2 regions of the Streptomyces sp. NPDC054872 genome follow, and region 2 is predicted to be linked to the other one. Evidence: predicted binding sites of a transcription regulator. Region 2 holds the regulator's gene; the other holds the start of a gene.

Region 1 (14,520 bases), on a different contig from region 2:
TCCCCGGTCGCCTTCGCGACATACTTCCCCGGCTTCGGCAGGCCCCGCCGACCGAGTTGCGCCACTGTCACGACCGACGCCCGACCGTCGACCACACGATCCTGGTTTCGCTCCGGCCGACGCAGTACACATGCGGCCATTCCCCCTTTGTCCGAAAGGACCCCGCTCCCCGCGCGGAAACCCGAGACCACCTTCCGGCACCTACGTGACGTATCGAAGATGACACCGAACGTCATCGATGCGTCACCGAGCGGCACAACCGGAGGGGACCCTTCATGACCGAGCTCAACGGGCCCGACGAGCCCAGCGAAGCCACCGAAGAGCAGATCATCGAGGCCTGGCGGTCCGCCGCCCACATCACCCTGGCTCCCGGCCCCCAGGAGGTTTCCGAGGCGGCCCCCACCCCGGACCAGGAGTGGACGCTGCCGGGCGGCAAAGCCTGGGTGTATCTCGCCGACCCCGCGCAGGGGCTGACCAAGCCGGTGATCCTCGCCGACGGCTTCAGTGCGGGGCCGAGTGACCTGGACTTCCTCTACGAGGGCCTGGACCGGGGCGAGTACGCGCTCATCAGCGAGCTGCGGGCGCGCGGCAGGGACGCCGTCATCCTCGGCTTCGACGAGCGCAGCGCCTCGATCCTGGACAACGCCGTGACCGCACGGTCGGCGATCCTGGAGGCGATCGCGCGCCGCACCGGCGACCACCCGCTGGCCGTCGGCGGCTTCAGCATGGGCGGCCTCGTCACGCGGTACGCGCTCGCCAAGATGGAGCACGACGGCGGGGACGAGAACAACCACCAGACCGAGCTGTACTTCTCCTACGACAGCCCGCACCGCGGTGCCTGGATCCCGATCGCGCTGCAGTCGTTCGCGCACTACATCCGGCGGCTCAACGCGGCCTTCTCGAACCAGATGAACAGTCCGGCCGCGCGTCAGCTCCTGTGGCAGCACATCGCGGAGTGGAACGACACCCCGGAGACGGACAAGGAGCGCGTCGAGTTCCTCGCCGAGCTGGCACGGGTCGGCGGCTGGCCCAGGCGCCCGCGGAAGATCGGCGTCGCCAACGGCGTGCGCACCGGCGTGGCCAACGGCATCGCCCCCGGCGAGCGGGCGTTCCACGGCAAGGGCCTGGCCATCACCGGCACCCACCTGTACACGCAGCGGGCGGGCGACGACCAACTCATCGCGCAACTGCGGGTGGTGACCCTGCGCAAGCCGCAGATCCGCACCTCGGGCCTGCCCGAGATCGACGGCGCCCCCGGCGGCACCCTGGAGGGCTTCGGCATCCTCGCGGACGAGCTGGACAAGATCCCGGCGATCATCGGCCTCGGCTCGGAGGCGGAGATCCGGGAGCACTGCTTCGTCCCGGCGGTCAGCGCGGTCGCGCTCCGCGACATCGACACCCACGAGAAGCTCCACGACCCGTTCCCGGAACAGTCCGAGGACAGCGAGCTCGACGAGTACCTCTGCGCCACCCACAACGAGGCCCACACCCTGATCACGCAAGAACTCTGCACCTGGATCGTGGAGCGGCTTCCGTAGGCCCCGCGGTCTCCTGCACGGCACAACGCCCGAGGGCGGCACCCCCCAGTGGGAGGTACCGCCCTCGGTTCGCGTACAGCGATGAACCGCCGATCAGCCAGAGGCAGATCAGAAGTCCATGTCACCGCCCGGCATGCCGCCGCCGGCCGGGGCAGCGCCCGCCTTCTCCGGCTTGTCGGCGATGACGGCCTCGGTGGTGAGGAACAGCGCGGCGATCGACGCGGCGTTCTGCAGGGCAGAGCGCGTGACCTTCGCCGGGTCGAGGATGCCCTCGGCGATCATGTCGACGTACTCACCGGTCGCGGCGTTCAGGCCGTGGCCGACGGTCAGGTTGCGCACCTTCTCGACGACGACACCACCCTCGAGGCCGGCGTTGACCGCGATCTGCTTCAGCGGGGCCTCCAGGGCCAGCTTCACAGCGGCGGCACCGGTGGCCTCGTCGCCCTCGAGCTCAAGCTTCTCGAAGACAGCGGCGGCCTGGATGAGGGCCACGCCACCACCGGCGACGATGCCCTCTTCGACGGCGGCCTTCGCGTTGCGAACGGCGTCCTCGATGCGGTGCTTGCGCTCCTTGAGCTCGACCTCGGTCGCGGCACCGGCCTTGATGACCGCAACACCGCCGGCGAGCTTCGCCAGGCGCTCCTGCAGCTTCTCGCGGTCGTAGTCGCTGTCCGAGTTCTCGATCTCGGCGCGGATCTGGTTGACGCGACCCTGGACCTGGTCGCTCTCACCGGAGCCGTCGACGATCGTGGTCTCGTCCTTGGTGATGACGACCTTGCGGGCGCGGCCGAGCAGGTCGAGACCGGCGTTCTCCAGCTTGAGGCCGACCTCCTCGGAGATGACGGTGCCACCGGTGAGGATGGCGATGTCGCCGAGCATGGCCTTGCGGCGGTCACCGAAGCCCGGCGCCTTGACGGCGACGGACTTGAACGTGCCACGGATCTTGTTGACGACCAGAGTCGACAGGGCCTCGCCCTCGACGTCCTCGGCGATGATCAGCAGCGGCTTGCCGGACTGCATGACCTTCTCGAGGAGCGGAAGGAGGTCCTTCACGTTCGAGATCTTCGAGTTCACGATCAGGATGTACGGGTCGTCGAGCGACGCCTCCATACGCTCCATGTCCGTGGCGAAGTACGCCGAGATGTAGCCCTTGTCGAAGCGCATGCCCTCGGTGAGCTCAAGCTCGAGCCCGAAGGTCTGCGACTCCTCGACGGTGATGACGCCTTCCTTGCCGACCTTGTCCATCGCCTCGGCGATGAGCTCGCCGATCTGGGTGTCGGCGGCGGAGATGGAGGCGGTCGAAGCGATCTGCTCCTTGGTCTCCACGTCCTTGGCCTGCTCGAGCAGGGCGCCCGAGACGGCCTCGACGGCCTTCTCGATGCCGCGCTTGAGGGCCATCGGGTTGGCACCGGCGGCCACGTTGCGAAGGCCCTCGCGGACCAGCGCCTGCGCCAGGACGGTCGCGGTCGTCGTGCCGTCACCGGCGACGTCGTCCGTCTTCTTCGCGACCTCCTTGACCAGCTCGGCGCCGATCTTCTCGTACGGGTCCTCGAGCTCGATCTCCTTGGCGATGGAAACACCATCGTTGGTGATCGTGGGGGCACCCCACTTCTTCTCGAGGACGACGTTGCGACCCTTGGGGCCCAGGGTCACCTTGACGGCGTCGGCGAGCTGGTTCATGCCGCGCTCGAGGCCGCGCCGTGCCTCCTCGTCGAACGCGATGATCTTGGCCATGTGAAGTGGTCCTCCCGGACAGGGGTGGCATGCTTCCGGATCGCGCCAGCGCCCGCGACGGACGGCCTGCAGACCTTGTGGTTCCTTGCCCCACCCGGCCTGCGGGCCTCACCGACCCGATCCAAGTTCTGTCACTCTCACTCGGAGAGTGCTAAGCCCAATGATTAGCACTCGACCCCTACGAGTGCAAGCGCCTCTTACGGATCCCAGACGTACGAGGGGGCGCCCCGGAGTGCTCCAGGGGGGCGCGCCCCCGGGGACGCACGAGGGGCCCGTACCCCTGTCGGGATACGGGCCCCTCGTCACTCGCTAAGTTCGCTGGCCGATCGCGCCGAGATCAGACGGCGAGCTTGACCATGTCCGCCTGCGGACCCTTCTGGCCCTGCGAGATCTCGAACTCCACTCGCTGACCTTCTTCAAGGGTGCGGTAGCCGTCCATCTGAATCGCGCTGTAGTGGACGAAAACATCCGCACCACCGTCGACCGCGATGAAGCCGTACCCCTTCTCCGCGTTGAACCACTTGACGGTGCCCTGAGCCATGCCTAACTCCCCTATTACTGGCCCTTGCACGGACCCGCACTTCGCGGACCCGGGTCAGACCTCACCCCCCCAATGGGTTGTGGAGGCGTGCGCCGGAACGCGTCGACCGCGGCTGAATGTATCTGTCCAACTGCCCTCTGCAACAGGTCAATCGGACGAGAATTCTGGGCACGCCTGATCGGTAATATGCGGAGAATTCACCGGAGTTCAGGGCAAGTCGGGCCAGGCAAATGCCACGAGAAGGGCAAATGGGCGGTGCACTTTGGCTACTTCTTGTCGCCCTCGGGGCGACTTCGTATATGCGCTCGGCACAAACGGGGAAGCTCGCTTCCCAACTGTACCGCGCTCAACCACATGGAATTGCCCCCTCCGTTTCTCTCGCGGAGGGGGCAACAAGGATTACGCAGGGTATTTCCTTAAAGGATCAACCACCCGCGACGGCGGGAATGATGGAGACGCCCGCGCCGTCCGGCGTGGCGGTCTCCAGGCCCTGCTCGAAGCGGACGTCGTCGTCGTTCACGTAGACGTTCACGAAGCGCCGCAGCTTGCCCTGGTCGTCCAGGACGCGGGCCGCGATGCCGGCGTGCTTGGCCTCCAGGTCGGCGATGACCTCGGAGAGGTTCGCCCCCTCGGCGGCGACCTCGGACTGACCGCCGGTGTAGGTGCGGAGAATGGTGGGGATGCGGACCTTGACGCTCATGGATTCACCTCGGGGTGTGTGGGGCCCCTTCAGGGGCGCGGGGAACTGCGCGAGGACGGACCACGACCGCCGTCGAGAACGGCGGTCAGGCCCTACGGCGCCTAGTCGGCGAGCCCGGCGGCGCGGAACGCGTCGAGGCTCGGCTTGATCGTGGCCGTCGCCTGAGAGGTCTCGGCAACAGCGTCCAGGGTCTTGAGACCGTCACCCGTGTTCAGGACCACCGTGGTCAGCGAGGGGTCGATGAGCCCCGCCTCGATCAGCTTCTTGGTGACACCGACCGTCACACCCCCGGCGGTCTCCGCGAAGATCCCCTCGGTCCGGGCGAGCAGCTTGATCGCGTCGACGACCTGCTCGTCGTTCACGTCCTCGACCGCACCGCCCGTGCGACGCGCGATGTCCAGGACGTACGGCCCGTCGGCCGGGTTGCCGATGGCGAGCGACTTGGCGATGGTGTCCGGCTTCTGCGGGCGCACGACGTCGTGCCCGGCCTTGAAGGCGGTGGACACCGGCGAGCAGCCCTCGGCCTGGGCGCCGAAGATCTTGTAGGGCTTGTCCTCGACGAGGCCGAGCGCGATGAGCTCCTTGAGGCCCTTGTCGATCTTCGTGAGCTGCGAGCCCGAGGCGATCGGGATGACCAGCTGGTCGGGCAGGACCCAGCCGAGCTGCTCGCAGATCTCGTACGCGAGGGTCTTGGAGCCCTCGCCGTAGTACGGCCGCAGGTTCACGTTCACGAAGCCCCAGCCCTCGCCGAGCGGGTCGCCGATGAGCTCGGAGCAGAAGCGGTTCACGTCGTCGTAGTTGCCCTCGATGCCGACGAGCTCGCCGCCGTAGACCGCGGCCATGACGACCTTGCCCTGCTCCAGGTCGTGCGGGATGAACACGCAGGAGCGGAAGCCGGCGCGGGCCGCCGCGGCACCGACGGCGCCCGCGAGGTTGCCGGTGGAGGAGCAGGAGAGGGTGGTGAAGCCGAAGGCGCGGGCCGCCTCGATGGCCTGCGCGACGACGCGGTCCTTGAAGGAGTGCGTCGGGTTGCCGGAGTCGTCCTTGACGAACAGCTTGCCCTGCTCGACGCCGAGCTCGCGGGCGAGGTTGTCGGCCTTGACGAGCTTGGTCCAGCCGGGGTTGATGTTCGGCTTCTCGGCGACGTTCGCCGGGACGGGAAGCAGCGGGGCGTAGCGCCAGATGTTGTCGGGGCCGGACTCGATCTGCTTGCGGAGCGCCTCGGGGTCACCGGTCGGCAGGTCGTACGCGACTTCGAGCGGGCCGAAACAGGCCTCGCAGGCGAAGATCGGGCCGAGGGCGTAGAGCTCGCCGCACTCGCGGCAGGAGAGGCCCGATGCGGGGCCGAGGTCCACGGACCCCCGGTCAGCAGCCGTGGTGGTGGAGGGGGTGGTGTCGTTCGTTGCGACAGTCTGCGCAGCCATGGAGGCGAGGCCCTTTCTCCTCATCTTCCTCGCGACGCATCTCGCCGCGAGACGGAATTGGCACCTTCCCCACCGAGACCTCGCGTGCGCGGTCGGCGGGATGGTTGCCGGGGCTTCAACGGGCCGTATCCCTCTGCCCCTCTGGATGAGCGGTATGGCGCCGGGCTTCAGGGGCCCGAGGCATTTGTTACGCGATGACCCCGGCATGCGATGGTCATCGGCGTTGTTCAAGACTGTAACCGACGGCCTGGACCCTTGAGATAGTCGTCCGAACCGCGAGATGGATCACATGTAGGCCACACACAGGAGGAGCCACCCGTGCTGGAAGAGGCCGAGCGCTGGCTGACCAGGCGTTCCTGGTCCGTTGCCGACCGTCCGCTCAGCGCACTCGTCGCCGCCAAGCGGGCGTCGGGGGCCTCGGTGAGTGTCGTCCTGCCCGCGCTCGACGAGGAGGGGACGGTCGGCGAGATCGTCGCCGAGATCCGCCGGGAGCTGGTCGAGAAGGCCGCGCTCGTCGACGAGCTCGTGGTGATCGACTCCGGCTCGCGGGACCGTACGGCCGAGGTCGCGCGGGAGGCGGGCGCACGGGTCGTGCACCGGGACGCGATCCTGCCGCGCGTGCCGTCCGTGCCCGGCAAGGGCGAGGTCATGTGGCGCTCGCTCCTGGTGACCGGCGGTGACATCGTCGCGTTCGTCGACGCGGACCTGAGGGAGTTCTCGGCGGACTTCGTGACGGGCATCGTGGGCCCGCTGCTCACGGAGCCCGACGTGCACTTCGTGAAGGCGATGTACGACCGCCCCCTGGGCGAGACCGCAGGCCAGGGCGGCCGGGTGACCGAGCTGATGGCGCGCCCGCTGCTCAACATGCACTGGCCCCAACTGGCGGGATTCGTGCAGCCGTTGGGCGGCGAGTACGCGGCGCGCAGGTCTCTTCTGGAGCGGCTGCCGTTCCCCGTCGGCTACGGAGTGGAGCTGGGGCTGCTCGTCGACGCGCTGCACACCGTGGGCCTCGACGCGCTCGCGCAGGTCGATGTCGGGGTGCGCAAGCACCGGCACCAGGACGGGCAGGCGCTCGGCCGGATGGCGGCGGCGATCTACCGGACGGCGCAGCTGCGGCTCGCGCGCGGCCATCTCGTACGGCCCGAGCTCACCCAGTTCGAACGGGGCGAGCAGGGGTTCGAGCCGCGGACCCATTCGGTGGACACGGAGGAGCGCCCGCCGATGTGCGGCATCGCGGAGTACACGGCTCGCCGCGTGGCGTAACCACCCCGAGCCGGGCATTTTGTCTACATTCCCCACTTATGTGGGTCAGACGAGCAAAGGGAAGCGCGCTACGCGTCGGTGCCGTGGCCTTGGCGACGGCCGCCCTCGCGGCTGGAGCACTCGGCGCGGCCATCGCGCCCGCCGCCGCGGCGGATGCCGGCACCGGACCGAGGATCAGCCACACCGACGACATCACCCGGTGGGCGCAGGAGCGGCCCGCGCCACGGGAGCGAGGGGGCGAGCCCGTGCGCCGGGAGGGCGCCACGGGGCAACTGGCCAAGTCGGGCAGCGACTCGGACACGATGCTGTACGCGGGTCTGGCGATCTCCCTGTGCGCCCTGGGCGCGCTGGCGGTGGCGGCCGCGAGGAGCAGGCGTGACTAGCCGCCACGGCTGAACCGGCGCCGATTGTGTACGGCCGGGCCGTCGGGGTCCGGCCGTACGTTTGAGTGCCCGCCCCAGGGGCTAGGTTCGCCACATGGTCTCCGAGCACGCCTCCGCCCAGGTCCTCGTCGCGTCCAACCGCGGCCCCGTCACGTACACCCTGGAGGAGAACGGGGAACTGACGGCCAAACGGGGCGGAGGCGGGCTCGTCTCCGGGCTCAGCGCGATCGGCGACTCCGACAGCGGCGACGCGACCCTGTGGGTCTGCGCGGCACTGGGCGACGGCGACCGGGAGGCCGTGCGGCGCGGGGTGGGTGAGCCGGGCGTGCGGATGCTCGACATCGACCCGCGGGTGCACGCCGACGCGTACAACGGCATCGCGAACTCGGTGCTGTGGTTCGTCCACCACATGCTCTACCAGACGCCGCTCGAACCGGCCTTCGGCCCGGAGTTCCGGGCGCAGTGGGCGTCGTACGAGGCCTACAACCGGGCCTTCGCCGAAGCGCTCGCGCAGAGTGCGGGCGCGGACGCCGCGGTCCTCGTCCAGGACTACCACCTGGCGCTGGTGCCGGGGATGCTGCGGGAGCTGCGCCCCGACCTGCGCATCGGCCACTTCTCGCACACGCCGTGGGCGCCGGTGGACTACTTCCGGATGCTGCCGGACGACATCGCGGAGCAGCTCCTTCGCGGCGTCCTGGGCGCCGACCGCGCGGCGTTCCTCACGGGCCGGTGGGCGGACGCGTTCACGGAGTGCTGCGTCGCCGTCCTCGGTGGTACGTCGGGGACGCGGATCGGGGTGCACGGGCTCGGGGCCGACGCGGACTTCCTGCGGGAGCGGTCGCGGCGGGCGGACGTGGAGGAGCGTCTTGTCGCGCTGCGGGAGCAGATCGGGGGCTCCGGCGACCGGAAGGTGATCGTCCGGGTGGACCGGACGGAGCTGTCGAAGAACATCGTGCGGGGGTTGCGGGCGTACCGGGAACTGCTCGCCTCGCGGCCCGAGTGGCGGGAGCGAGTCGTGCATGTCGCGTTCGCCTACCCGTCGCGGCAGGATCTCGCGGTGTACCGCGACTACACCGCATCCGTGCAGGCACTCGCGGACGAGATCAACTCCGAGTACGGGGTGGAGGGTTGGACACCGGTCGTCCTGCACGTGAAGGACGATTTCGCCCGCTCGCTGGCGGCGTACCGCCTGGCGGACGTGGCCCTGGTGAACCCGATCCGGGACGGGATGAACCTGGTGGCCAAGGAGGTTCCCGTCGTCTCGGACGAGGGGTGCGCTCTTGTTCTCTCCCGGGAGGCGGGGGCGTTCGAGGAGTTGGGCGAGGACGCGGTGGTGGTCAACCCGTACGACGTGACGGGGACCGCCGCGGCCTTGCACACGGCACTGACCATGCCCCTGGAGGAACGAGCGGAACGCACCAAGCGCCTCGCCGCGGCGGCCACCGCTCTGCCTCCTGCCCAGTGGTTCCTGGACCAGCTGCGGGCGCTGGCGGGCTAGTTTTTCTGTCCCCGACCCCGCCCCTTCCCGAAAACTCGCTCGGCGCGAGGGCCCTGTACTGCCTAGGCTATTTCAGCCCGGCCGGCGTTTGAGGCCGTCTTGTCAGGGTCTGGGGCGGAGCCCCAGGCAGGTCCGGGGCGCAGGCACGGTTTTCGGGAAGGGGCGGGGTCGGGGACAAGTCCCTTGCGGTCAGGGAAGCCGGGCGGCAATTGCTGCCAGCAGGGCCACGACCCCCTTGGGCCCGTCCACCACGAGGTCCGCGCGGTCGGCGAGCTCGGCGACCTCCGCGCTGCCGCTGCACACCAGCAGCCCCCGCACCTGATCGGAACGCAGCTTCTCCACCGCCGCGAAGGCGGGCAGGTCGCCCAGGTCGTCGCCCGCGTACAGCACGGTCTCAGCACCCACCTCCCGTACGTAGTCCGCGAGGGCCACTCCCTTGTCCATGCCGGGGGGCCGCAACTCCAGGACGAGGCGCCCCGGTTCGACGATGAGGCCGTGGCGGGACGCCAGCTCGGCCAGCGGGTCCCGCAGCGCCTCGAAGGCGGCCTGCGGATCGGCCGCACGCCGGGTGTGGACGGCGACCGCCCGGCCCTTCTCCTCTATCCACGTCCCGCGCCACGCGCCCATCGTGTCCAGGAAACCGGGCAGTTCGGCGCGCACGGCCGCCACGCCGGGGTGCGGCTCCGCCGCGTGCACGGTGGACGAGACGGCGTCCCAGCGCTCGGCGCCGTAGTGCCCGAGCACGACGAGGTGTTCGAGGCCGGGCACGCCCGCGAGGCCCCCGTACCGCACCGCCACACCCGCCGGACGCCCGGTGACGACCGCGACGGAACACACCTTCGGCGCGAGCGCGGCGAGGGCGGGGACGGCGCCGGGGTGGGCGCGGGCCTGCTCGGGGTCGGCCACGATCGGAGCGAGCGTGCCGTCGAAGTCGAGCGCGATCACGGTTTTCCCGGGGCGCGCGAGCAGCGCGGCGAGACCCTCGCGCCCGGCGGAGGTCACGGGCTCGGGCAGCTCGGGAGAGTACTCAAGGTCACCCATGGGCCCGACCCTACGCTCAACGCTCCCCGCGCCGGGACTCCCTGACCCGCCGAAGCCGGTTGACGGTGACCGGATCGTGCGCGAGGGCGCGGGGATCGTCGAGCAGGGCGTTCAGGAGCTGGTAGTAGCGGACCGGCACCAGGCCGAGCTGCTCGCGCACGGCCCGCTCCTTGGCGCCGGGTCCGGTCACCCAGTCCCGGCGCTCCAGGGCGAGGATCGCGCGGTCCCGCTCGGAGAGGCCGGTGTCGGGGAACGCGTCGCCGCCCTTCACGTCGCCGTCCCTCGCGTCGCCGTCCGTGCCATCGGTCATGCCGGTCACGCTATTCCGAGTTCTCCTCGGTCGCCGCCTTGGACTGGATCTGGCTGAGGATCGACGCCGGATTGCCGTTCGTGTCGACTGCCTTGCCGATGTACTTCTTGACCTGGACGGACACCTGCGCCCAGGACGTCTTGCCCACGGGGTACAGCTGCGAGGTGGGCAGCTCGTCGAGGAACTCGGCGAGCGCCTTGTCGTTCTTGTTGCCCGTCATCTCCTCGGCGGCGGAGTTCGTGACCGGCAGCAGGTCGTACTCGCGCGAGAAGTCCAGGACGTTCTTCGTGCTGTAGGCGAAGTCGAGGAACTTGCCGATCTCCTCGCCGTTGCCGCGCTGCTTGAAGGCCATCATCCAGTCGGCGACGCCCATCGTGGCCTGGGTGTGGCCGTTCACCCCGGGCATCGGCACCATGCCGTACTTCACGCCCTTCTTCGCGGCCATCTGCATCAGCGTGGGGTGGCCGTTGAGCATGCCCACGTCGCCGCGCGTGAAGGCGGCGAAGGCCTCGGCGCGGTCGAGCTTGGCGGGCGGCGTGGGGCCCGTCAGGCCCTTGCCGACCAGCTCGTCCTTCAACCAGGTGAAGGTCTTCACGTTCTGCGTGGAGTCGATGTCGTACGTGCCGACGTTGTCGGTGTAGCCGCCGCCCCCGCTGAGCAGCCACTGCATCGTCTCGGCCTGCGCCTCTTCCTTGCCGAGCGGCAGGGCGTAGGGGATCTTCACGCCGCGCGCCTTGAGCGTCTTGGCGTCGGCCGCCAGCTCGCGCCAGCTCTGCGGCGGGGTGAGGCCGGCGTCCTTGAAGATCTTCTCGTTGTAGAAGAGCAGACGCGTGGAGGAGGCGAACGGCATGCCGTACTGGACGCGCTTGACCTCGCCCGCCTCGGAGAGGGGGGCCATGAAGTCGGCCTGGGTGGAGATGGAGACCAGGTCCTCGGTGCGGTACAGCTTGTCCGCCGCGGCGTAGTCGGCGTACGCGCCGATCTGGGCCATGTCGGGGGCGTCGCCGGCCTTGACCATGTCCTTGACCTTGCGGTCCACGTCGGTCCAGGAGTAGACGCTGACGTCGACCTTGATGCCGGGGTTCTCGGCCTCGAACTTCTCGGCGATCCTGTCCCAGTACTTCTGGGAGCTGTTGGCCTTGGAGTCGCCGTAGTCGGCGGCCACCAGCTTGAGGGTGACGTCGCCGGAGTCGCCCGGACCGCCACAGCCGGCGAGCACCGCCGCCATGCCCAGTACGGCTATCGCCGCGGTCAGTCCTGTCGCGCGCCGCTGCACAGCTGTTCCCACCCTCGATGATCTACGTGAACTGCGATTTTCCCTCGCGTATGGACACGAGGTCTACACCACCTCAGTATCGCTTGTGCAACGGCGTACCACTGACAGCCCACCGGCAAGGAGTCTCGACGCATGTCGCGTACCGCAGCAGAGATAGCAACTCAGCCCGCCTGCTGGCACCGGGCGGCCGAGGCCGCTCTCACCTTCGACGGGCTGCCGAAGCCGGGCGAGCGGGTGGCCGTCACGGGGTGCGGGACGTCGTGGTTCATGGCCATCGCGTACGCGGCGCTGCGCGAGGCGGCCGGGCAGGGCGAGACGGACGCCTTCGCTTCGTCGGAGTTCCCGGCGGGGCGGACGTACGACCGGGTGGTGGCCATCACCCGGTCCGGTACGACGACGGAGGTCCTCGATCTCCTCGGCGCGCTGAAGGGCGTGGTCCCGACCACGGCCCTGACCGCCGATCCGAAGACCCCGGTCATGGACGCGGCCGACGCGGTGGCGGTCCTCGACTGGGCGGACGAGGAGTCGGTCGTCCAGACCCGCTTCGCCACGACCGCGCTCGCCTTCCTGCGGGCCGGGCTCGGCGACATCCCCGGCGTGAAGTCGATCGCCGACGCGGCGGTCGACGCGGAGCTCGCGGTGTCGGAGCCGTTGCCCGCCTCCGTGGTCGGCGCCGAGCAGTGGACGTTCCTCGGGCGGGGCTGGACGTACGGTCTCGCCCTGGAGGCCGCGCTGAAGATGCGGGAGGCCGCGGGCGCCTGGACGGAGTCGTACCCGGCGATGGAGTACCGCCACGGGCCGATCTCCATCACGGGTCCCGGCCGGGTGGCGTGGATGTTCGGCGTGCTTCCCGAGGGACTTGCGGGCGATGTCGCCCGGGTCGGCGGGGAGCTGGTGGCCCGCGAGGAGCTGGATCCCCTGGCGGATCTCGTACGGGCCCAGCGGCTTGCCGTGGCCCTGGCCGAGTCCCGGGGCTTCGACCCCGACCGGCCGCGGAACCTGACGCGGAGCGTCATTCTGGGCTAGCGGGTGACTTCGGGGTGAACGGGTGGGTGGGCGGGAGACATCGCCGCGAAGCGGCGGTTTCAGGGCCCCCGCCCACCGAGGGATCCCGGCGATTGGGCGAAGTGGACTAGACCTCTCGCGGCGTAGGCGCGACACTGTCCCCCGTGAGACACGTCATCGCCCTCGATGTGGGCGGCACCGGAATGAAGGCCGCCCTGGTCGGGGCGGACGGCGCGCTCCTCCACGAGGCGCGGCGGGCCACCGGCCGGGAACGCGGTCCCGACGCCGTGGTCGAGTCCATCCTCGACTTCGCCGCCGATCTGCGCGCCCATGGGATCAGGGAGTTCGGGGAGCCCGCCGCCGCGGCCGGCGTCGCGATCCCCGGCATCGTCGACACCGAGCGCGGCACAGCGGTCTACGCCGCGAACCTCGGCTGGCGCGACGTCCCGATGCGCGACCTCCTGAGCCGGCGGCTCGAAGGCATCCCGGTGGCGCTCGGCCACGACGTCCGCACCGGCGGCCTCGCCGAGGGGCGGATCGGCGCGGGCAAGGGCGCCGACCGGTTCCTCTTCGTGCCCCTGGGCACGGGCATCGCCGGGGCGATCGGGATCGGCGGCGGCATCGAGCCCGGCGCCCACGGCTCGGCGGGCGAGATCGGGCACATCATCGTGCGCCCCGGCGGCCCGCTGTGCGGCTGCGGCCAGCGCGGCTGCCTGGAGCGGCTCGCCTCCGCGTCCGCGGTGAGCGAGGCGTGGGCGAGCGCGAGCGGCGACCCGGACGCGGACGCCGCGGACTGCGCGAAGGCCGTGGAGTCGGGTGACCCGCGCGCCCGGGAGGTCTGGCAGAACGCGGTCGACGCGCTCGCCGACGGCCTCATCACGGCCCTCACCCTCCTGGACCCGCACACGCTGATCATCGGTGGCGGTCTCGCCGAGGCCGGGGAAACCTTGTTCACACCCCTGCGGGCGGCCATGACGGAACGCATCGTCCAGTTCCAGACCCAGCCCCTCATCGTCCCCGCCGCCCTGGGGGACACCGCCGGGTGCCTGGGCGCGGGCCTGCTCGCCTGGGATCTGCTCGAAGGAACCGACCCCGCTCCCGACCCCGCCCCATCCACGGAGGTAACCGCCTGATGGCCGCTAGCAAAGTTCTCGCCGGTGCTCAGGTGGTCCTGCCCACCGGGACGGTCACCGGCGGCCGTGTGATCGTCGACGGTCAGCGCATCTCCGGGAGCGCTCCCGCGCACGCCGAAACCATCGACCTCCCGCCCGGCCACTGGGTGGTCCCCGGCTTCGTCGACATCCACAACCACGGCGGCGGCGGCGCCTCCTTCACCTCCGGCACGGTCGAGGAGGTGCTCAAGGGCGTCCACACGCACCGCCTGCACGGCACGACCACGCTCGTCGCCTCCACCGTCACCGGCGAGATGGACTTCCTCGCCCAGCGGGCGGGGATGCTCAGCGAGCTGGCCGAGCAGGGCGACATCGCGGGCATCCACTTCGAGGGCCCCTTCATCTCACCGTGCCGCAAGGGCGCGCACAGCGAGGTGCTCCTGCGCGACCCGGACCCCGCCGAGGTCCGCAAGCTCATCGACGCGGCCCGCGGCCGGGCGAAGATGCTGACGCTGGCCACCGAGCTGCCGGGCGGCATCGACTCCGTACGCCTCCTGGCCGAGCACGGTGTGATCGCTGCCATCGGGCACACGGACGCCTCGTACGAGCAGACGGTGCAGGCCATCGACGCGGGCGCCACCGTCGCCACGCACCTCTACAACGCGATGCCGGGCATCGGGCACCGCGAGCCCGGC
Region 2 (14,520 bases):
ATGTTGTCGGCGCTGACGCGCCACGCCCGGCCGCCGTCGAGCGGCGCGACCCAGACGTCGTCCTCGGCGGTGAAGGCGACCAACTCGCCGCGCAGATGGGGAAACCGGAGATACGCAGAGTGCCCAGTCAGTGTCACACGGCCAGCCTAGGCAGGGTCGGCGGAGCCGGACAGGGTTTTGGATCACTTGCCCCTGATGCACGAGCAGCTCGGATGGGGCGTGACGGTCACCGTGACGGTCGCGACGGGCGGCTGGTCGGGCTCGTCCGGCTGGTCCGGCTGGTCCGGGTCCTGCGGCTGCTCCGATGTGTCGCCTCCGGCGCAGTCGCCGAGCACGTCCACCCGGAACCACTGCTTGCCGTCGACCTTGGCGGTGAGGTTGCCGCGTACGCAGCGCCCGTCGACGACGGACCACACCGAACCCTTGACGGTGATGTCGCTGGTGCCGTCCGAGCTCTTGTCGTTCTTGGCCTGACCCTGGCAGTCGACGGTGGCCGCGGCGTCCCGGTCGGGGGAGCCGCTGGACGGTGTGACCTTGGACTCGTAGCGGGCGGTGCAGCTGATCCACAGCACGTCGAGTTGCTGCCGCTCCAGCTCCTTGGTCGCCATCTCGTCCGTGGTGATGGCGATGGCCGCGGTGTTCATGCCGCCGGCGGTCGGATCACACGCGGCGGCCCCGATCACCGCCGCCCCCGCGAACCCGACGGCGTACAGCTCCCGGCGGCGCCGTCCACGTACCTCCACCGCACGATCTCGTATGCGCCTCAATGCCCCCATGGGCGGCAGAGTGCCACTGCGAGCCGCCTGACGACAGTCCCCTTTGCGTCCAACTCCCGCGAGGCCCTGAGCAGTTGACCGGCTTCAGCCGCGCAGCAGCAGCCACTCCTGCAACTCCACCAAGTTCCCTTCCGGGTCCTTGAGATGGGCGGCCCGCATGCGGTCGGTCAGCGGGGCGGGCCCCTGGGCGATGACACCGCCGCGCCCGACGATCTGCCCGCAGTACGCGTCGAGGTCGTCGACCCGGAGCACCACCAGTGAGCGGTGGCCGGTCGCCGACTCGTCCAGCTCGTCGAGGAGCCGGGCCATCATCGAGCGGTCCTGGAGCGCGATCCCCGCGGAACCGACCGCGGGACTGAACTTCTCGTACGGCCCGTGCACCGCCCCCGACTGCGGCTTGAGGCCGAGGATGTCGGCGTAGAAGCGGTAGCAGGCACTGAAGTCCGATACGAGCAGCCGTACTTGGGCCAGTTCCACGGCATCTCCCTCACCCGGCGCGGGAGTTCAGGACCAGCGGCCCGTGCGCCCCAGGAGCAGCGCGGCCGCCGCCGTCCCCGCGGTCGACGTACGCAACACGCTACGCCCCAGGCGGTACGGCTTCGCCCCCGCGTCCGCGAAGGCCGCGAGCTCGTCCGGTGACACGCCACCCTCGGGGCCGACGACGAGGACGATGTGCCCGGCCGCCGGGAGACCGGCCGTGGCCAGCGGCTCGCTGCCCTCCTCGTGCAGGACCGCGGCGAGGTCGGCGGAGGCGAGCAGCGCCGCCACCTGTTTCGTCGACATGGCGTCCGCCACCTCGGGGAACCGCACCCGGCGGGACTGCTTGCCGGCCTCGCGCGCCGTGGCCCGCCACTTGCCGAGCGCCTTGAGCCCGCGCTCGCCCTTCCACTGCGTGATGCAGCGCGACGCGGACCAGGGCACGATCGCGTCGACGCCGGTCTCCGTCATGGTCTCGACGGCGAGTTCACCGCGGTCGCCCTTGGGCAGGGCCTGTACGACGGTGATGCGGGGCTCCTGCGGCTCCTCTTCGCGTACGGAGACCATCCGCAGGATCAGCCGGTCCTTGCCCTCGGTGTCCTCGACCACGCAGTTCGCCCAGCGCCCGGCCCCGTCGGTCAGGACGACGTCCTCACCGGCGTGCAGCCGCTTCACGGAGACGGCATGGCGCCCTTCGGGGCCGTCGAGGACGTAGCGTCCGTCGCCACCCGCGGCCGCCTTCTCGATGGGCTCGAAGGTCTCGACGACGAAGACGGGCGCGGTCACGCCTGGCCCCCCGGCTGGTCCCCCTGCTGCCCTCCGGCCGCCAACGCTGCCTTCGACTCGGCCAGTTCGGCCGCGAGGACCTCCACGAGCTGCCCGGCGGGAAGCTCGCGCGCCATGCGGTGGCCCTGCCCCGCCCACAGCGCCATGCCCTGCGCGTCACCGGCCTTGGCCGCGGCCTTGCGCAGACCGCTGGTGAGGTGGTGGACCTGGGGGTAGGCGGCGGGGGCGTAGGGACCGTGCTCCCGCATGAAGCGGTTGACCAGGCCCCGCGCGGGGCGCCCCGAGAAGGCCCGGGTCAGCTCGGTGCGGGTGAACAGCGGGTTGGTCATGGCCTGCTTGTGCAGGGCGTTCGCGCCCGACTCGGGGCAGACCAGGAAGGCCGTGCCGAGCTGCGCGGCGTCCGCGCCGGCCGCGAGCACCGCGGCGATCTGCGAGCCGCGCATCAGACCGCCGGCCGCGACGATCGGGATCTGCACGGTGTCGCGCACCTGCGCGATGAGCGAGAGGAGGCCGAGCCCCGCGCCGTCCGTCTCGGGGTTGTCGCGGTGCGTGCCCTGGTGGCCGCCCGCCTCGATGCCCTGGACGCACACGGCGTCGGCACCCGACCACTGGGCGGTCTGAGCCTCCTCGGGCGAGGTGACGGTGGCGACGGTGATGGTGCCGACGCGGGCGAAGGCGTCGAAGACGTCGCGGGTGGGGCAGCCGAAGGTGAACGACACCAGCGGCACCGGGTCCTCGACGAGGATCGCCAGCTTGGCGTCGTAGCCGTCGTCGCGGCCACTGTCCGGGTCGCCGAGCTGCGTCTCGTACCAGGAGGCCTCACCGGCGAGCTGGTTGCGGTAGACGTCGACGGCGGCGGCGTCCGCGTACTCGGGCTGCGGCATGAACAGGTTCACGCCGAACGGCCGGCTCGTGAGCCCCCGCAGCTGTTTGATCTCCTGGTACATCCCGTCGGCGGTTTTGTATCCGGCGGCGAGATATCCGAGCCCCCCGGCTTCGGAGACGGCCGCGGCGAGCTGGGGGCACGAGGCGCCGCCCGCCATGGGGGCCTGCACGATCGGTAGGCGGCAGAGATCGGTCAGTGCGGTGGGCATGAACGCATCGTGCCATGCCCTGGGCGGGCGGCCGAATCGCCCCTTGCGCCTTGCCCGCGGGCGCCTGCGGCGGGCTACAGACTTTCCTGCCCACCCACCCGGCACCCCGCAGAAATCGGCAATGCTCCGGCACCGGAGGGCAAACCCTCCGGTGCCGGAGCACCAGAACCTCAGCGGCCGTTGAACGCGTCTTTCAGGCGAGAGAACAGACCCTGCTGCCCCGGCTGGAACTGCCCCGTGGGCCTCTCCTCGCCGCGCAGCTGCGCGAGCTCCCGCAGGACCCGCTCCTGCTCCGCGTCCAGCTTGCTCGGCGTGAGGACCTCGACGTGCACGATGAGGTCACCGCGACCGCCGCCCCGCAGGTGCGTGATGCCCCTGCCGTGCAGCGGCACCGACTGTCCTGACTGCGTGCCGGGCCGGATGTCGACCTCCTCCAGGCCGTCCAGCGTCTCCAGGGGCACCTTGGTGCCCAGAGCCGCGGCCGTCATGGGGATGGTGACCGTGCAGTGCAGATCGTCCCCGCGCCGCTGGAACACGGCGTGCGGCAGCTCGTGGATCTCCACGTACAGGTCGCCCGCGGGACCGCCGCCGGGGCCGACCTCGCCCTCGCCCGCGAGCTGGATCCGCGTGCCGTTGTCGACACCGGCGGGAATCTTCACGGTGAGCGTCCGCCGCGACCGGATGCGGCCGTCGCCGGCGCACTCCGGGCAGGGGGTGGGCACGACCGTGCCGAAGCCCTGACACTGCGGGCACGGCCGCGACGTCATGACCTGGCCGAGGAAGGACCGCGTGACCTGCGACACCTCACCGCGACCGCGGCACATGTCACACGTTTGAGCGGATGTCCCCGGCGCGGCACCTTCACCGCTGCAGGTCGTACAGACGACCGCCGTGTCGACCTGTATGTCCTTGGTGGTCCCGAAGGCCGCCTCGTCCAGGTCGATCTCGAGCCGGATCATGGCGTCCTGGCCACGGCGCGTGCGCGACCGGGGGCCACGCTGCGACGCCGTCCCGAAGAACGCGTCCATGATGTCCGAGAAGTTGCCGAAGCCACCGGCCCCGAAACCGCCCGCACCGCCGCCCCCGCCCTGCTGGGACAGCGGGTCGCCGCCGAGGTCGTAGACCTGCTTCTTCTGCGGGTCCGACAACACCTCGTACGCGGCGTTGATCTCCTTGAAGCGCTCCTGAGTCTTCGGGTCCGGATTCACGTCCGGGTGAAGCTCTCGCGCAAGCCTCCGGAAGGCCTTCTTGATCTCGTCCTGGGAAGCGTCGCGGCGCACGCCTAGTACGGCGTAGTAGTCCGTGGCCACTTACGACTCCGCCAGGATCTGTCCGACGTAACGTGCCACTGCGCGTACTGCTCCCATCGTTCCCGGATAGTCCATGCGGGTCGGGCCGACCACGCCGAGTTTGGCTACTGCCTCGCTGCCCGAACCGTAGCCGACGGAGACCACGGACGTAGAGCTGAGTCCCTCATGGGCGTTCTCGTGACCGATCCGTACGGTCATGCCCGAATCTGTGGCCTCGCCAAGCAACTTGAGCAGGACGACCTGCTCCTCAAGAGCCTCCAGGACGGGCCTGATGGTGAGGGGAAAGTCATGTCCGAAGCGGGTGAGATTGGCCGTTCCGCCGATCATCAGCCGCTCCTCGGTCTCCTCGACAAGAGTTTCGAGGAGTGTGGAGAGCACCGTCGCCACCGTGCCGCGGTCCTCCGCGTCGAAGGACTCCGTCATGTCCTGCACCAGCTGGGGCACGTCCGCGAAGCGACGGCCCGCGACCCTGCTGTTGAGCCGCGCCCGCAGGTCCGCGAGCGAGGTCTCGCCGAACGGGGCGGGACAGTCGATCATGCGCTGCTCGACCCGGCCCGTGTCCGTGATCAGTACGAGCATCAGCCGGGCGGGAGCCAGTGAGAGCAGCTCCACGTGCCGCACCGTCGACCGCGTGAGGGACGGATACTGCACGACCGCGACCTGCCGGGTCAGCTGCGCGAGCAGCCGTACCGTGCGCGCCACGACGTCGTCGAGGTCGACGGCGCCGTCGAGGAAGTTCTGGATGGCCCTGCGCTCCGGCGCCGCCATCGGCTTGACGCCCGCGAGCCGGTCGACGAAGAGGCGGTACCCCTTGTCGGTCGGGATACGGCCCGCGCTCGTGTGGGGCTGGGCGATGAACCCTTCCTCCTCGAGCGCCGCCATGTCGTTGCGGACGGTGGCCGGTGAGACACCGAGGCTGTGCCGCTCGGTGAGCGCCTTGGAGCCGACGGGCTCCTCGGTGCCGACGTAGTCGTGGACGATGGCACGCAGCACCTCGAGCCTGCGTTCACTGAGCATCCGCGCAACACCTCCACCTTTTCGCCCTGGGACCCGTCTGCCCCGCGGCCTTGCCTGGCACTCCCCGCAGGTGAGTGCCAGCCTGCACCGCGCCCAGTGTACGGCTGCGAGGTACGGGCCCGGCAAGGGCCGGACCCTATGTCGGTCCGACGGCCGGAGTGACGGCTGCCAAGCCGCCCGCGCGGGACTAGCGTCGGCTCCATGGACGTGGCACTGGCTTGGGACGAGGCGGGTTGGGAGCGGCTCGCGCCGCATGTGGGACGCAGGCGGCTGCCGGTCTGGGACTGTACGGCGGGCCTGGTCGTCGGCGGTGATTCGGCGCTGATGATCGAGGCGGGCGCGACCCTGCGCGAGGGTGCGGAACTGCGCACCCAGGCGCGCGGCATCCTCGGCGGGAGCCGCCGGGTCACCCATCTCGCCCTGACGCATCCGCACTTCGACCACGTTCTCGGCGCCGCGGCGTTCGCGGGCGTGGAGGTGTACGGCGCGGTCGGACTCGACGCGCTGCTCGCCAGGGGAGGCGACGAGCTGCGCGACGACGCGGTGCGGCAGGGGGTCGCCCCGGACGCCGCGGCGGAGGCGGCTGACCTGCTCGTCCGCCCGCATCACGCGGTGTGCGGGGAGTGGACGCTCGACCTGGGCGGCGGGGTGCAGGTCCTGCTCGCGAACGTCGGCCCGGGCCACACGGGACACGACCTGGCGGTCCTGGTCCCCGGCACGGGCGACACCCCCGAGATCGTCTTCTGCGGCGACCTGGTCGAGGAGTCGGGCGAACCGCAGGCGGGTCCTGACGCGGTCCCGGCACGGTGGCCGGCCGCGCTCGACCGGCTCCTGGACCTGGGCGGCGAGGACGCGCTGTACGTGCCGGGGCACGGCGCGGTGGTCGATGCGGCATTTGTCCGCGCGCAACGCGCCACACTGGCGGCTCGCTTCGGCGTGTCGTAGCCGCTCGCACACCGTTCCTCTTATCGTCATGCGAATGCGCCAGTACTCCGCAGATCTCACTCCGCCCTGGAAGAAGCCGAAGCCCGTGCCGGAGGTCGCCGCGGAGGCGGACCTCGTGGTGGAGGAGCTGAGCACCGGGTTCTGCGGGGCGGTGATCCGCTGCGAGAAGACGGCGGAGGGTCCGGCGGTGACCCTGGAGGACCGCTTCGGCAAGCACCGTGTCTTCCCCATGACGCCGGGCGCCTTCGCCCTGGAGGGCCGGACGGTCACCCTCGTCCGCCCGTCCGCTGCTTCCTCTCCCGTACGTCCCACGCGTACCGCCTCGGGTTCGGTGGCCGTGCCGGGTGCGCGGGCCCGGGTCGCCCGTGCCGGGCGGATCTACGTCGAGGGACGGCACGACGCGGAGCTGGTCGAGCGGGTGTGGGGCGACGACCTGCGGATCGAGGGTGTGGTCGTCGAGTACCTGGAGGGCATCGACGACCTCCCCGGGATCGTCGAGGAGTTCTCCCCCGGCCCCGACGCACGCCTGGGCGTCCTGGTGGACCACCTGGTCCCCGGCTCGAAGGAATCGCGGATCGCGGCGCAGGTGAATTCCTCTTCGGCCCTGGTGGTGGGGCACCCCTACATCGACGTGTGGGAGGCGGTGAAGCCGTCCTCGGTGGGGATCGCGGCGTGGCCCCGGGTCCCCCGCGGCCAGGACTGGAAGACGGGCGTCTGCGAGGCGCTCGGCTGGCCCCCGAACACGGGCGCCGCGTGGCAACGAATCCTGGGCTCGGTGCGGAGCTACCGGGATCTGGAGCCGGCGCTGCTGGGCCGCGTGGAGGAGTTGATCGACTTCGTCACGGGACCGCCGGAGGCGGGCCAATAGCCCGCCTGCCGCGTGCGGGTGCGGATTGTCCCGCCCCCACCCGACGCGAGCTCTCCAGCCCGGCCGAGGTCATTTCAGCCCGTCCGGCGTTTGAGGACGAACTCGGCGGAGCCGGTGATGACGGTGCCCCCGAGTCGGCGGAGCCGGAATTTCGGGAAGGGGTGGGATTGGGGAAAGCCCCGCAGGGACCGCCCGAACCTCAGTCCACCAGGTCCCGCACCACCGCATCCGCCAACAACCGCCCCCGCAGGGTCAGCACGGCCCGCCCTTCCCCGTAGGGGCCCGCCTGGAGGAGGCCATCCGCGAGGGCCCTCCCCGCAGCCGCAAGACCCGCAGGCTTCAGCAACGACAACGGACACCCCTCAAGCAGCCGCAGCTCAAGCAGGACCCGCTCCACCCGCCGATCCTCCGCAGCGAGAACCTCCCGCCCGGCCCCGGGCGAGCGCCCAGCACCCAGCGCCCCCGCGTACGCCCCGGGATGCTTGACGTTCCACCACCGCACGCCCCCCACGTGGCTGTGGGCCCCCGGCCCGGCCCCCCACCAGTCGGCCCCGCGCCAGTACAGCTCGTTGTGCAGGCACCGCCCGGCATCGGACGTGGCCCAGTTGGACACCTCGTACCAGGAGAATCCGGCGCCCCCGAGGACCTCGTCGGCGATCAGGTACCGGTCCGCGTGCACGTCGTCGTCGGTCATGGGCACCTCACCGCGCCGGATCCTCCGCGCCAGCTGCGTGCCCTCCTCGACGATCAGGGCGTACGCGCTGACGTGGTCGGGCCCGGCGCCGATGGCCGCGTCGAGGGTGGCCCGCCAGTCCTCGTCCGTCTCGCCCGGCGTCCCGTAGATGAGGTCCAGATTGACGTGCTCGAACCCCGCCGCCCGCGCCTCGGCCACGCAGGCCTCGGGCCGGCCGGGGGTGTGCGTACGGTCGAGCACCTTCAGTACGTGCTGCTTGGCGCTCTGCATGCCGAAGGAGACGCGGTTGAAGCCGCCGGCCCGCAGCTCGCTCAGGTAGGCCAGGTCGACGGACTCCGGATTCGCCTCGGTGGTGATCTCCGCGTCGTCCGCGAGCCCGAACTCCTCCCGCACGGCCCCCAGCATGCGGACCAGGTCGGCCGCGGCGAGCAGCGTCGGCGTACCGCCCCCGACGAAGACGGTCCGTACCGGGCGCGGGTCGTCGCCCAGGGTCTTGCGCGCGAGCCGCACCTCGTCGATCAGGGTGTCCGCGTAGTTGTCGCGTGAGGCGAGCACACCGCCGGAGCCACGCAGCTCGGTCGCGGTGTACGTGTTGAAGTCGCAGTACCCGCAGCGCGTGGCGCAGTACGGGACGTGCAGGTAGAAACCGAGCGGACGCGACGCCGCACCCGCGAGGGCGGACGCGGGCAGGGCCCCGTCCTCGGGCATGGGCTCACCATCGGGCAGTGCGGAAGGCATACCCCGATTGTCCCGCACCCCGGAGAACCCGGACGCCGCTGCCGTGCGTCACCCGCACATCACTCCGCCTGCAGCACGAGCACCGCCAGATCATCATCCGGCGGCCGGCCCGAGGCTGCACCCACCCGGGGGACGACCCCCGGACCCCCAGCCACACAGACCACACCCCCGCCGAGCAACCGCACACCGCCTCACTCCGCCTGCAGCACCAGCACCGCCAGATCATCATCCGGCGGCCGGCCCGAGGCTGCACCCACCCGGGGGACGACCCCCGGACCCCCAGCCACACAGACCACACCCCCGCCGAGCAACCGCACACCGCCTCACTCCGCCTGCAGCACCAGCACCGCCAGATCATCGTCCGGCGGCCGGTCCGAGAATTCGTGCACCATGCGCTTGATCCGCTCCGCCACGAGAGCCGCGTCGAGGCCCGCGCAGCTCGCGAGGGCCGCCGCGAGGCCGTCGCCGTCGTCGAACATCCGCCGGCCCGTACGCCGCTCCGTCACGCCGTCCGTGACGCAGAGCAGCGTGTCGCCCGTGCGCAGCTCGAAGGTCTCGCTCTTGTACGTCGCGTCGTCGACGACCCCGAGCAGCAGCTGGGGCGTGGCCGCCACCTGGACCTTCCCGTCCGGGGAGAGCAGCAGCGGCAGGGGATGTCCCGCGCTGGCCACCGTGCAGCGGACACCCCCGTCGTCCATGGGCACCAGTTCGCCGTAGAGGAGGGAGAGGAAGCGGGAGGTGGCCCCTTCGGGCGGCACGCCCTGGCCGCCCGCGACGGCGACCACCGCCGCGGCCGCGTCCGCCGCCTCGGTGGCGTCGTCGAGGAGGAGCTGGTTGAGACGGTCGAGCACCTCCGCGACCTCGTACCCCTCGCGGGCGAGCAGCCGCAGCCAGGGCCGGGCGAGGCCGATCACGACGGCCGCCTCGACGCCCTTGCCCTGGACGTCGCCGAGCGCGAAGCACCAGCGGTTCTTGCCCGCCTGGAACACGTCGTAGAAGTCACCGCCGGGCCCGCCCTTGTCCCGCGGCTCGTACACGACACCGCTGCTCACGCCGGGGATGTCGGCGACGGAGCTCGGCAGGAGGCCGCGCTGCAGGACCTGGCTGATGGTGGCCTGGCGCTGATAGCGCCGCGCCGCGCTGATGGCCAGGGCGACGCGGCGGCTGAAGTCCTCGATGAGGCCGGTGACTTCGTCCGCGAAGCGCATCATCCCGGCCCGCCCGATGACGAGCGTGCCCAGCGCACGGCCGCCCGCCGTGAGGCGGTACGCCAGGGCCGTGCCGCTGGCCTCTCCCACCGACGCCTCGCCGGGCCAGGGCACGGGGACGGCGCCGGAGCCCACCGCGTCGGGCAGCTGGGGCGGGTCCTTCTCCAGGCTGCGGCGCAGTTCCTCTATCCGCTGTTCGCTCGTGTGCCAGACGCGGGCGAGCCGGGAGCTCGTGCCCCCGCCCGCGGAGCCGCGCGGCGCGATCTCCGTCTCGTCGTCGAGCCAGACGGCGCACCAGTCCGCGAGCCGCGGCACGAGCAGCTGCCCGGCGAGCGCGGCCACCAGGTCCTCGTCGAACTGGCCGGCGAGCAGATCGGATGCCTCGGCGAGGAAGGTGAGCGCGCCGCGGTTGACCCACTCCGTGTCGTGCGTGATCCGTCTGGGCATCGGCGCGAGGATCTCGGCGGCGCGCATCCCCCGCTGCGCCGCCTGCTCGTTCGTGTACGACTCGATCTCCTGGCCGGCCTGTACGCCGCCGACGGGGAGGCGGGCCCAGACGGCCTTGGTGCCGGTGCGGTAGGTGATGCCCCAGGAGTCGGAGAGGGTGGCGACGAGCTGGAGGCCGCGGCCGTACTCGGGCATGCCGGGCTGCTGGGGCGCGGGTTCGCTGCGGACCGCCCGGGCGGGGTGGTGGTCGGAGACCTCGATGACCAGGGTGTCGCAGTTCTCCCCGAGGCCCGCCTCGTCGAGCCTGCACACCAGCTCGACCGTCGTGCCCGCGTGCACGACGGCGTTCGTGACGAGCTCGCTGACCAGCAGCACGGCGTCGTCCGCGAGGCGGTCGGTGACACCCGCGGCGGCGGGTACGGAGAGCTCGACCCAGTCGGCGAGCGCGGCGCGCACAAACCTTCGTGCGGCGGCGGGCGCCATCGGGTTTCCGGGCAGCGACGTGCACACCACCGCCGGCGGGCCGGGCTGGTGCCCCGGCTGGGTGGACGCACGGAAAATGTTCTCCCGTTGCATCGGAATGGACCCCACGTTTCGGCTCCTGAGCAGTTCGGTCGAATACGCCTCAGCCGACACGGACAGAGTGACAGACTGGCCACGCCCATAAGCACCGAGTTACTGAAGTGGGCCGCTATGAGTGATAACAGTGCTATGCCCGCGCTCGGTTACGGTCGGATTCCGGCACCGAAACCAGCATCGACACCTCAGCCACGCGCCGGGAACGATCCGGACGCAGAAGTAGAGAACATCTCGGAAACCGCCCCGGAATCGGCGTCCGATCTGCGCAATCTCCTGGCCGCCATGCGGTCGGCGCGCGACGGGGACTTCACCAAGGTCACGGTGAGTGGCCACGGCCTGGTCGCCGAGCTGCACACGGTGTTCAACGAGATGCTCGACCGCTCGCTGCACTTCGACAGCGAACTCACGCGCGTACGCCGGGAGATCATCCGGCACGGCCACCTCGACGAGCGGTTCACCGCGAGTCCGGGGCAGGGCAGCTGGGCCACGCGCGTGGCGGACGCCAACTCCCTGCTCGACTCCCTGGTCGCCCCCGCGGCCAACGCGACGCGCGTGCTGAACGCCGTCGCGGGCGGTGACCTCACCCAGCGCGTGGATCTGCACGACGGCTCCCGTGAGCTGCGGGGAGACCTGCGACGGCTTGGCCGCGCGGTGAACACGATGGTCGACCAGCTGTCGCTCTTCACGGGCGAGGTCACCCGGGTCGCACGCGAGGTCGGCACGGAGGGGCGGCTCGGCGGGCGCGCCAAGGTGCGGGGGCTCTCGGGCAGTTGGCGTGACGTGACGGAGGCCGTCAACACGATGGCCGCCCGGCTCACCGCCCAGGTGCGTGACATCGCCCTGGTGACGACGGCGGTGGCGCAGGGCGACCTGACGCGGACGGTCACGGTCGAGGCGACGGGAGAGCTGCTCGAACTGAAGCTGACCGTCAACACGATGGTGGAGCAGCTCTCCGCGTTCGCGGCCGAGGTGACCCGCGTTGCCCGCGAGGTCGGCACCGAGGGTCAGTTGGGCGGCCGGGCGCAGGCCCGTGGTGTCTCGGGGGTCTGGAAGGACCTCACGGACAACGTCAACTTCATGGCGTCCAACCTCACCTCCCAGGTGCGGAACATCGCCCAGGTCACCACGGCGGTCGCCAACGGCGACCTGAGCCAGAAGATCACCGTGGACGCCCGGGGCGAGATCCTGGAGCTGAAGTCGACGGTCAACACGATGGTCGACCAGCTCTCCGCCTTCGCCGACGAGGTCACCCGCGTGGCCCGCGAGGTCGGCACGGAGGGAAACCTGGGTGGTCGCGCTCAGGTGCGCGGCGTGTCCGGGGTCTGGAAGGACCTCACCGACAACGTCAACTTCATGGCCGACAACCTCACCTCCCAGGTGCGCAACATCGCTCTGGTGTCGACGGCCGTCGCCCAGGGGGACCTCGGCAAGAAGATCACGGTCGAGGCGAAGGGCGAGATCCTCGAACTGAAGTCGACGATCAACACGATGGTCGACCAGCTCTCCGCCTTCGCCGACGAGGTCACCCGCGTCGCCCGCGAGGTCGGCACCGAGGGCAACCTCGGCGGCCAGGCCCAGGTGCGCGGCGTGTCCGGCGTCTGGAAGGACCTCACCGACAACGTCAACTTCATGGCGCTGAACCTCACCTCCCAGGTGCGCAACATCGCCCAGGTCACCACGGCCGTCGCCAACGGCGACCTGTCCAAGATGATCACGGTGACGGCGCGCGGCGAGATCCTGGAGCTGAAGGACACCGTCAACACGATGGTGGAGCAGCTGCGTGCCTTCGCGGACGAGGTGACCCGCGTGGCCCGTGAGGTCGGCACGGACGGCCGGCTCGGCGGCCGTGCCCAGGTGCTCGGCGTATCGGGCGTGTGGAAGGACCTCACGGACAACGTCAACTACATGGCCGACAACCTCACCGGCCAGGTCCGCAACATCGCGCAGGTCGCGACGGCGGTGGCCCAGGGTGACCTCTCCAAGAAGATCGACGTGGACGCCCGCGGCGAGATCCTGGAGCTGAAGACCACCATCAACACCATGGTGGACACGCTGTCCTCCTTCTCGTCCGAGGTCACCCGCGTGGCCCGCGAGGTCGGCTCCGAGGGCCAACTGGGCGGCCAGGCCCGAGTCGAGGGCGTCTACGGCACATGGAAACGCCTGACGACGAACGTGAACGAACTCGCCCTGAACCTCACCACCCAGGTCCGCGCCATCGCGGAGGTAGCGTCGGCCGTGGCGCAGGGCGACATGACCCGGTCCATCACCGTCGAGACCCGCGGCGAGGTCTCCGAGCTCAAGAACAACATCAACGTCATGGTCTCCAACCTCCGCGAGACAACCCGCGCCAAGGACTGGCTGGAGTCGAACCTGGCCCGTCTCGCGGGTCTGATGCAGGGCCACCGCGACCTGATGGAGGTCGCGGACCTGATCCTGCGTGAGCTGACCCCGCTGGTGAACGCGCAGTACGGCGCCTTCTTCCTGGCCGACCCGGAGGCCGGGGACACCACGACGCTGCAGACTCCCCCGGTCAAGGGCCTCGCCTTCATCGCGGGGTACGGCTCGGCGCAGGGCTCGGTCGTCGACACGGGCGCGATGCCCGCGCACGGCCTGGTGCGGCAGGCGGCCCTGGAGAAGAAGCGGATCCTCGTGGACGAGGTGCCGCCCGACTACATCAAGATCACCTCGGGCCTCGGGGACGCCGCCCCGGCCAGCCTGGTGATCATCCCCATCCTCTTCGAGGACAAGCTGCTCGGCGTCATCGAGCTGGCCACGTTCTCCCGCTTCTCGGACGTGCACCTGGCCTTCTTCGACCAGTTCGTGAGCACCATCGGCGTCGCGATCAACACCATCATCGCCAACTCCCGTACGGAGTCACTGCTCAGCGAGTCCCAGCGGCTCGCCACGCAGCTCCAGGACCGTTCGGACGAACTCCAGCTCCAGCAGGCGGAGTTGCAGCGCTCGAACGCCGAGCTCGAGGAGAAGGCGGCGCTCCTCGCCACGTCGTCGCAGTACAAGTCGGAGTTCCTCGCGAACATGTCGCACGAGCTGCGGACACCGCTGAACTCCCTGCTCATCCTGGCCCGGCTGCTCTCCGACAACCCCGACAGCCATCTCTCCGACCAGGAAGTGCAGTTCGCGACCACCATCCACCGCTCGGGCTCCGACCTCCTCCAGCTCATCAACGACATCCTGGACCTGTCGAAGATCGAGGCGGGCCGGATGGACGTACGTCCCAAGAAGCTCCCCCTCATCAAGGTCCTCGACTACGTCCACGCGACGTTCCGCCCGCTGACCCTGGACCGTGGGCTCGCCTTCGAGGTGTCGGTCGGCGAGGACGTGCCGCGCGAGATGTTCTCCGACGAGCAGCGGCTCCAGCAGATCCTGCGCAACCTCCTGTCGAACGCGGTCAAGTTCACCGCGAGCGGCCGGGTCGAGCTGCGCGTCAGCCGCGTCAAGAACACCGGAGAGCTGCGCCTCCACGACGGCGGCGACCGCCTCTGCTTCGCCGTCACGGACACCGGCATCGGCATCCCGGCCGATCAGCTCCCGGCCATCTTCGAGGCGTTCCAGCAGGCCGA

What was found. Region 2 encodes HrcA, which represses chaperone genes, less so after heat shock. Its sites were predicted from a motif close to TTNGCACTCNGNNNNNCNGAGTGCNAA; they were not measured.
Region 1: groL (chaperonin GroEL) is a predicted target of HrcA. The motif match lies at 3,401-3,427, and genes of this name have one in related genera.

The regions. Positions count from the first base shown of each region.
Region 1 is NZ_JBSGYY010000033.1:29,645-44,164, reverse strand. It holds gene ACWGIH_RS31955 (esterase/lipase family protein) at 276-1,538, shown strand; gene groL (chaperonin GroEL) at 1,647-3,272, opposite strand; gene ACWGIH_RS31945 (cold-shock protein) at 3,610-3,813, opposite strand; gene ACWGIH_RS31940 (MoaD/ThiS family protein) at 4,238-4,513, opposite strand; gene thrC (threonine synthase) at 4,615-5,937, opposite strand; SAM riboswitch class I at 5,955-6,089, opposite strand; gene ACWGIH_RS31930 (glucosyl-3-phosphoglycerate synthase) at 6,256-7,200, shown strand; gene ACWGIH_RS31925 (hypothetical protein) at 7,284-7,583, shown strand; gene ACWGIH_RS31920 (alpha,alpha-trehalose-phosphate synthase (UDP-forming)) at 7,678-9,081, shown strand; gene otsB (trehalose-phosphatase) at 9,271-10,122, opposite strand; gene ACWGIH_RS31910 (DUF3263 domain-containing protein) at 10,139-10,432, opposite strand; gene ACWGIH_RS31905 (ABC transporter substrate-binding protein) at 10,443-11,708, opposite strand; gene ACWGIH_RS31900 (SIS domain-containing protein) at 11,841-12,734, shown strand; gene ACWGIH_RS31895 (ROK family protein) at 12,878-13,846, shown strand; gene nagA (N-acetylglucosamine-6-phosphate deacetylase) at 13,846-14,520, shown strand, end outside.
Region 2 is NZ_JBSGYY010000007.1:252,575-267,094, forward strand. It holds gene ACWGIH_RS11690 (S41 family peptidase) at 1-131, opposite strand, end outside; gene ACWGIH_RS11695 (hypothetical protein) at 183-743, opposite strand; gene ACWGIH_RS11700 (VOC family protein) at 861-1,253, opposite strand; gene ACWGIH_RS11705 (16S rRNA (uracil(1498)-N(3))-methyltransferase) at 1,281-2,039, opposite strand; gene ACWGIH_RS11710 (nitronate monooxygenase) at 2,036-3,133, opposite strand; gene dnaJ (molecular chaperone DnaJ) at 3,304-4,443, opposite strand; gene hrcA (heat-inducible transcriptional repressor HrcA) at 4,444-5,460, opposite strand; gene ACWGIH_RS11725 (MBL fold metallo-hydrolase) at 5,662-6,405, shown strand; gene ACWGIH_RS11730 (DUF3097 domain-containing protein) at 6,440-7,273, shown strand; gene hemW (radical SAM family heme chaperone HemW) at 7,473-8,705, opposite strand; gene ACWGIH_RS11740 (SpoIIE family protein phosphatase) at 9,029-10,951, opposite strand; gene ACWGIH_RS11745 (HAMP domain-containing protein) at 11,222-14,520, shown strand, end outside.